Regions from separate parts of the Paraburkholderia sp. GAS448 genome, predicted to be linked through region 2. Evidence: riboswitches for the same ligand, from Rfam matches in the RefSeq annotation. Region 2 holds a riboswitch; the other holds the start of a gene.
The links. Region 2 has a riboswitch for cobalamin ahead of P3T23_RS23675 (TonB-dependent receptor plug domain-containing protein). Riboswitches for the same ligand answer to the same signal wherever they lie in the genome.

Region 1 (4,208 bases), on a different contig from region 2:
GCCCTTGATGAACTGCACGACGCCGAGCTTCATGCCGTGTCCGAGCACGCGCACGGCCATGCCGAAGGCGGCCGTGGTCTTGCCCTTGCCAGTGCCGGTGTTGACGATCAGCAGACCTTTCTCGACGGTTGCTGCGGCCTGCTTCTTTTCGTGGCCTTCGCGGCGGCGCTGCGTCATGCGTTGATGGGATTCGAGATCTGTTTTCATGGCGTCTCCTGTTGCCGGGATCCTGTGTGATGATGATGTGGTGATGGAGGCAATCGCGACGGTTACGCCGTCGACCACCGTTTTGCCGACGATCAATATCGAGTCGGGAGAAGCGAGAAGCGCGCAGGGCTCACAGACGCCGTCGACGCCTGCGAGCCCGCGAACTGTGTGAGAGGGCGTCGGCACCGCGCCAAACCCGGCGATCTGCTCGCGCGTAAACCTTCGCAACGGAAGGGCATGACGCGCACAGAATTCGATTAACCCAGGCTCCTCTGCTTTCGATTCGATCGTCGCAACCTCGCGAATGTTGTCGAACGGTATGCCCGCGAGCGCTACCCTCACCGCCGCCTCGATCTGTCGCGCCGAAGTCAGCCGCCTGCAACCGATGCCTACGGTGAGCGTCTTCATCGATCGTGGCTCGCCGATGGGATGCCGTGCGCCGACACACCGCCGATCACGACAATCGCGGGCGAACCGAGTCCGGCGCTGGCCACGTGGCCCGCGAGCGTATCGAGTTGGGCGAGCACATGGCGCTGCTCGGGGCGCGTCGCCGATTCGATCGCGGCGCATGGCGTTTGCGGATCCATCCCGGCCTGTAACAGCGCCGTGACGATCTCGTTCAGGCGACGCATGCCCATATAGACGACGAGCGTCATGCGTGTGGCGACCAGCGCGTTCCAGTCCGGCTCGCTGCTGCCCGCGCCATGACCTGTGACGAACACGACGCCCTGCGCGTGATCCCGGTGCGTCACAGGGATGCCGATCGCTGCCGGCGCCGCGATGCCCGCCGTAATGCCGTTGATGATTTCGACCTGAATGCCTTCGGCCCGCAGCGCCTGTTGCTCTTCGCCGCCACGGCCGAAGACGAACGGGTCACCGCCTTTCAGTCGTGCGACGCTGCGCCCGGCGCGCAGATGGGCAAGCATCGTGGCGACAATGTCGGCCTGCGAGGCCGATGGCTGGCCGCCGCGCTTGCCCACGTACACGACCTCGGCGTCGGTCCGCGCGAACTGCAGGACATCGGGATTCACGAGATCGTCGACGAGTACGACGTCGGCCTCGCCGAGCGCGCGCGTTGCCTTCAGTGTCATCAACTCGACGTCGCCGGGGCCGGCGCCGATCAGCCAGGCGCGGCTCATCGCGGGCAGCACGGCGCTCGCCGCGCCATGTTGGTGGGAGACGGGAGCGGGAGGGCCGTCACAAGGACGAGCCCGGAAAATGAATGGGTCATGCGATGCCACACGTCATGCGCAACGACGGCGCGTCTCGCGCGCGCGGCCGGTCGCGCTCAGGCACCAGGTTCCGTCCCCCGCGGATCCGGCGTTCGGCGAAAAGCGACGGTCGCCCCTTGCGTTGGCCGGTATCCGGGCTGACGACCTCATGCCATTCGCCTTCCCGGCTGCCAGACGCAGACAGTGGCGTTGAATGACATGCGCGGACCGAAGTCCGCAGGCCGCTTACCGTTGCGGGGACAGCACAGGCCGGGCGCGTTGCCGCGCTTCCTGTTTCCCGTTTAACTGCACATGCGAACGCACGTGCGGGCACCAAACGCGCGCATACGATAGCACGGCTTTGCCCAGCGCAGGCTGCAGGGGTCTTCAGTTGCCCTCAGTTCCCTTCAGGCAGGGCGTTTTCTTGACGTCGGGGTTGACGGAGCCTACACTCCCACGCACTCTGGTGCTCGCGTGCACGCTCTGTGCACGCAGTTAAACGGGAAACAGGGAGCCTGTCCTGCACGGATCGGGCCAACCTGTGCTGCCCCCGCAACGGTAAGCGAAGGCATCGTGAAAACGATGCAAAGCTGGCTTCAATGCGTGCACGTCATGACCTGACAGGCAGGCATCTGTCCACTGCGCGTGATGTCGAATGCGCGGGAAGGCGAAGCGGCGTTTTCGCGAGCCCGGATACCGGCCAGAAAATACGGGTTGGCGCCGCGGGGATGCGGCGCATGGTCCAGATAGTCCACGAATTCACTGAGCTTCCGGTTGTTTCCGTAAGGCCGTATTTCGTCCCCGCGTGTTGCCCGACGATCGTCTGACGTTGCGACTGTCGCATCGCGGCGTGAGCATGCCGCAGGGCGTTGCGGGCGGGCATCCGGTGAAGTTCGGGGCTTCATCCTTCAAACAGTCCACCACCCTGGAGTCAGGATGCAGACGCGCAAAATTCCCGTAACGATCGTCACGGGCTTCCTCGGCAGCGGCAAAACCACCTTGCTTCGGCACATTCTTCAACACGCGGGCGGACTCCGGATCGCGGTGATCGTCAACGAATTCGGCGAACTGGGGATCGACGGCGAGATCCTGAAGGGTTGCGGCATCGGTTGCGACGAGGAAGGCCGCGAGGTGGAAGGGCAACTGTACGAACTGGCGAACGGCTGCCTGTGCTGCACGGTGCAGGAGGAATTCTTCCCGGTCATGGAGCGACTGGTTGAGCGTCGAGGCCAGATCGACCACGTGCTGATTGAAACGTCCGGCCTTGCGTTGCCCAAGCCGCTCGTGCAGGCATTCAACTGGCCGCAGATCAAGAACAGCTTCACCGTCGACGCAGTGGTCACGGTAGTCGACGGGCCTGCCGCAGTGAGCGGCCAGTTCGCGGAGAATCCGCAGGCAGTCGATGCCCAGCGCAAGGCCGACCCGAATCTTGACCACGAATCGCCGCTGCATGAACTGTTCGAAGACCAGTTGTCCGCCGCCGATCTGGTGATTCTCAACAAGACCGATCTGCTTGACGATGCGCAACTCGCTGCGGCCGAAATGTTGATTCGCGAAGAAATTCCGCCTGAGGTCAAGGTGGTGCGTGCGCATAGGGGGCAGCTCGATCTGCACGCGTTGCTCGGGCTCGAGTCGGCTTCGGAGGACACGATTCATCTGCGTCACGACCATCACGGGTCCGCAGACGATCCCGATCACCACCACGACGATTTCGATTCCGTTGTCGTTCAGGCGCAGGTGTCGTCGCGTGAAGCGCTTATCGCAGCATTGCAGGGGCTGGTCGAGAACCACACGATCTACCGGGTGAAGGGTTTTGCGGCCTTGCCCGGAGCGGCGATGCGGCTCGTCGTTCAGGGCGTGGGGCGTCGCTTCGACAGTTACTTCGATCGTCGCTGGCAGGCCGGTGAGGCGGTAGCGAGCCGCTTTGTGCTGATCGGCGAAGACCTCGATCAGGCGACGCTGCAACAGGCGCTGACGGTCGCGCTGAGCGCCGAGCCGCAACAGGTATAACGCGGTATGCATCTGCTGCGCACCACGCCGGGGGGCTTCGTCGACGATACCGCCGGCGTCATACGGATCGACCAGCAGCCGGCGGACATCGTCGTGCTCAGTTCGGCCGATACCACGCTGTCCCTGCTGGCCAGCGTCGTTCCGCGGCTGGGCGCGGATTTTCCGAGCCTGCGGCTCGCGAACGTGACGTTCCTGCGGCAGCCGGCATCGGTGGATTTCTACGTCGAAGACGTGTTGCAGCATGCGAAGGTCGTGATCGTCGATCACCTGGGCGGCGAGGCGTACTGGCCTTATGGCATCGAGCAGGTGGTCGCGCTCGCCGGGCGCAGGCAGCAGCTGCTCGCGATGTTCTCCGGCGATCTGCAGGAAGATCCGAATCTGCTCGCGCGCAGCACGGCGGACGCCGCGCTATGCCATCAACTGTGGCGCTATCTGCGCGAAGGCGGCGCGCAAAACGCGGAAGCGTTCCTGCGCTTCATCGCCTTCCGCGCGTTCGGCTGGGGGCATGAGCCCGCACTGCCTCAGCCTTTGCCGGCGGCAGCGCTCTATCATCCCGCGCGCGACGTGCCCACGGTGGCAGACTGGCAGGCGCGCTGGCACCCCGGCGCGCCGGTTGTCGCGATCCTCTTTTACCGTGCGCATTTGCAGGCGGCGAACACGGCCGTGTTCGATGCGCTGATCGATGCGCTCGATGCACAGGGCCTGAATCCGCTGCCGCTTGCGATCACGTCGCTGAAAGACGCGGTCAGCCGCGACGTGCTGCAGCAGCTGTGCACACAG
Region 2 (4,208 bases):
TCGGCAATCCCGGCGATGCCCGGCTCCGGACAACTCGAGTGATAGAAGAGAACACCGTCGCCCACCTGCATCATGTCGCGCATGAAGTTGCGCGCCTGATAGTTGCGCACGCCCGTCCAGGGGAGGGTGTGCCGAGGGGCGTTGGCGAGGTGGTCGATGCTTGCTTCGTCCGGTTCGGACTTCATTAGCCAGTAGCGCATGAGTCGATTTGAACGTTGAGAAGAACACAGGATAAGCGCAATGCGTGACGCGGCGCTAGCGATGCGGAAGGAACACTACAAACGGAAACGGCATCGGACGATTGTCCGATGCCGTTGAATAGGTCCCCGCCATAGCCGCTAGGCCGGCATCCTGAACCGGGAGTTCAGAATTGGTCGCAGTTAGCAGCACTTCGGGTACATCAGACGGAGTGACGCGCACACCCGTGCTGCAAATTTCCGCAACCGTGCACATGGCATTGGTTCAAGGAATATATGACCTTGGCGAACCAGGCAGGGAAGCTGACAAAACTGACTGGATCCAGACGCTCGAGGTTACCTCGGGTGACCTCGCGAACTGCTCTGAATCCGAAGCGGGCCCGATGTTCCAGATGGCCTGCCTCTGAATAACTTTTACTGCACACCGTACTGCTGGATCACTGCGCCCAGCTGTTCGTTCATTGAGTGCATTGTACGCCGGATTTCTTCGGCGGGAAATGATTCTCCATGACGTACGCTAGCCTGCAGCTTAAGCAGTTCCGATGCCAGCGACAGCGCAGCCATGACGGCAATGCGATCCTGGCCGCGAACGTTGCTGGTCGAACGGATCTTCGACATCTCTGCATCGACGCGCGCAACGGCTTCGAGCAGCGCGGCTTCGGTTTCCGGCGAACAGGCGAGACGATAGGGCTGGCCGAGGATCGAGACTTCGATCTGCTTTGCGGTCATGCGTTTTCTCCGTGGCGGGTGACGTCGCCGCCGGCTTCAGTTTCGACTTCCTGCTGCGACGACGCGAGCAGATCAAGTTGATTGTCCGGCTCGGCGTGAGCTTTCGCTCGCGGGAGTTTTTCGAGGATCGCGTTCAGGCGCACCTGGGCGTCGTCGATCTTCGATGAAAGCGTATCGCGCTCCGCCTGCAGCGCGTTGCGCTCTTCGCGCATCTGCTCGAGCTCGGCACGCGCGGCTTCGCATTCTGCGCGAGCGTCGGCGAGCTGCTGTTCAAGCGCGCGACGCGCTTCGTGATGACGCTGGCTGATTTCGATCAGCCGGCCAATATTCTGTGAGAGTGTTTCGAGTTCGGTGAGCATGTGCTGCGTCCTCTAAAGACACGGCATTTTAGCGCGGAATGTGACAGCTTCCGACAATTGTCTCGTTTCGAGACGTAACAGCTCTGCTTTATACCTGTTTTATGCGTGTTTCGAGCGAGTTTCGTGCCTGTGGCATGCAGAAATTTTGCTCGCATTGCACGCGACGTGCGCACGCGAATTGCAGGAATCGACCTTTCTTGACGCCCCAGGAGGCCGCTCCTACACTTGCGGCACTTTGGTGCCCGCGCGCGTTTTCACATCGTGCGCAGTTAAACGGGAAACAGGAAGCCGCGTCCGCCAGGACGAGCCAACCTGTGCTGCCCCCGCAACGGTAAGCGACCGCATGATGTCATGCAGGTCGACCTGGGCGCGCCTCCAGCGAGGCGCGCGATGCCACTGCGCTATTCGTGCGTGGGAAGGCGGGTCGATGTGTCGCCAGCCCGGATACCGGCCAGAGTGAGGGGCGTCGTCTGCGTGGCTTCACGCCGGCGGACCGCCCTGTTACGCATCGGCTTGCGGGGAAGCAGGCCAGGCACGCTATCCACAGGAATCAACCGGATGTACACGCCCATCGCCGGCACGGCAGTACTCGCCGTGGCCGGCTTGCCGCTCGGCGCGCAGGCCTTGCCCGCAACGACGGATGAAGCGCCTGCGCTTGCGCAGGATACGGCGCCGTCGGCTGCGCCCGGCGACACTGCAACCGCCAGCACAACGGCCGCTCCCGCCACGAAGCCCGCCAGCACCACGCTCACGCCGATCGTCGTGACTGCGGAGCGCGGCCCGCAGCCGCTCGCCGACGCGATCCCTCAGACCGCGCGGTTCGACCAGCAGGACATCGCCGACACCACGGCGCGCGATCTGCCGGGTTTGCTGCAACTCGCGCCCGGCGCGCAGATCGTGCGCAATGGCGGCCCGGGTTCGTCCGCGAGTCTGTTCCTGCGGGGCGCTTCGGCACAGCAGTCGCTCGTGTTGATAGATGGTGTGCGTGTCGATTCGGTCAGCCTCGGTAGTGCACAGATCGAGCAGATCCCGCTCGATCAGGTCGATCACGTCGAAGTGGTGAACGGCAATGTGTCGGCGCTATATGGTTCCGGCGCGATTGGCGGCGTGGTGCAGGTGTTCACGAAGGACGGCGGTGATCATCCGCCGCGCTTCAATTTCTCCGTCGGCTATGGCAGCTATCACACGCAAAGCCAGCAGGCCGGTGTGAACGGTGCGCTCGACAGGGACGGCGCGACGACCTTCAGCCTGTCGCTCGCGCGGACAAAAACCGACGGCTTTTCGTCGATCGATCCCGCGCTCGCGCCGGTCAATCCGAACGCCAATGGCTATCTGAACGAAAGCATCTCGGCATCGCTGCGCCACACATTCAACGACAGGTGGGACGCGGGCATCCGCTATTTCCAGTCGAACGGCAACGACAGCTTCGACGATCCGTTCGGCGCGCCCACCGATCTCAACAATCTATACAGCAGGATTCAGCAGGCTTCGGTATTCGCGAACGGTCGCGTGACCGACTGGTGGACGACGCACTTCGTCGTCGCGACGGGCAACGATCGCAGCACCACGGCGTTGAACGGCCTTTATACCGACCACTTCAACACCGACAACCATCAGTACACGTGGCAGAACGATTTCACGTTCGCGCCGCAGCAGAAGGTCCAGGCAGGCTACGAGCATCTCGACCAGAGCCTCGATTCGGATGAGTACGGCGCGCCCGACCGTCACGTGGACTCCGGGTTTATCGGCTATACGGGGCGCTTCGGCGGCAGCCAGTTCCAGGCAAACGTGCGGCGCGACCAGTACTCCGATTTCGGCGGCGCGAACAGTTACTATCTCGGCTATGGCTACGATCTGAACGAGCACTGGAAGGTGACCGCAAGCTGGTCGGATGCATTCCGCGCGCCGACCTTCAACGATCTGTACTTTCCGGAGAGCGGCAATCCGTCCATCCAGCCGGAACACAGTCATTCGATTGAAGCGGCGTTGCAGTACGCATCGGATGCCCTGGGCGTGTTGCGACTGACCGCGTTCCAGACGCGCCATACGAACCTGATCGAATATCAACAGGTCACGCCGGGCGTGTATGTCGCGCAGAACGTCGGGCGGGCGAAGGTGCAGGGGCTCGAAGGATCGTGGAGCGGCCATCTGGGCAAGACTGACGTGCGTGCTTCGCTGACGGTGCAGAATCCCGTCGACGAAGACACGAACACCGATCTGAACCGGCGCGCGCGCCGCTTCGCATCGCTCTCGGCGAACCGCGACGTTGCAGGATGGCGCGTGGGCGGCGAGTGGATCGTAAGTGGCGAGCGCGACGATACCGGCAATACCCTCGGCGGCTATGGTGTAGTGAACCTCTCCGCGCGCTACAACATCACGAAGGCGTGGTACGTGGCCGCGCAGATCCAGAATCTCTTCGACAAGGACTATGAACTGGCCTACACATACAACACGCCACGACGCGGCGCCTGGCTCACGCTCGGCTGGCAGCAGCAGTGATGCGCATGGTGTACTGAGCCATCGTGTCTTCTGAAACCACGCCCATGAGTCGCCTCGCACTACGCACCGTTGCCGGCATGACCGCGAAGCGCGCGGCCGCGATCTGGCTCGTGCTCGGCGTGCTGGCGTTCCTCGTGTTTGTCGCATCGCTCATGCTTGGCAGCGTGCCCGTCTCGCCGGTGCGCGTGCTGGCTGCGCTGCTGCCGTGGCATGGCAGCAGCGAGTTGGCATCGACGGATCTCGCGGGTGAAATCGTCCGCAGCCTGCGCCTGCCGCGCGCGCTTGCCGGATTCGCGTGCGGCGCATTGCTCGCCGTTGCCGGTGCCCTGTTGCAGGTGCTGCTGCGCAATCCGCTCGCCGAACCGTACGTGCTAGGCGTGTCTGGCGGCGCGGCCAGCTTCGCGCTGATCGCGATGATCGCGGG

Region 1: another riboswitch for cobalamin. It lies ahead of cobW (cobalamin biosynthesis protein CobW); the one in region 2 lies ahead of P3T23_RS23675 (TonB-dependent receptor plug domain-containing protein).

The regions. Positions count from the first base shown of each region.
Region 1 covers NZ_JBNDKT010000006.1:318,909-323,116, forward strand. Annotated here, with positions in the region: gene cobO (cob(I)yrinic acid a,c-diamide adenosyltransferase) at 1-207, opposite strand, end outside; partial or broken gene P3T23_RS14935 (cobalamin biosynthesis protein) at 316-615, opposite strand; gene cobA (uroporphyrinogen-III C-methyltransferase) at 612-1,346, opposite strand; cobalamin riboswitch at 1,546-1,772, opposite strand; cobalamin riboswitch at 1,866-2,137, shown strand; gene cobW (cobalamin biosynthesis protein CobW) at 2,355-3,428, shown strand; gene cobN (cobaltochelatase subunit CobN) at 3,435-4,208, shown strand, end outside.
Region 2 covers NZ_JBNDKT010000013.1:156,096-160,303, forward strand. Annotated here, with positions in the region: gene P3T23_RS23655 (EVE domain-containing protein) at 1-200, opposite strand, end outside; RNA gene ssrS (6S RNA) at 320-501, opposite strand; gene P3T23_RS23665 (cell division protein ZapA) at 612-926, opposite strand; gene P3T23_RS23670 (ATPase) at 923-1,285, opposite strand; cobalamin riboswitch at 1,505-1,755, shown strand; gene P3T23_RS23675 (TonB-dependent receptor plug domain-containing protein) at 1,844-3,784, shown strand; gene P3T23_RS23680 (FecCD family ABC transporter permease) at 3,829-4,208, shown strand, end outside.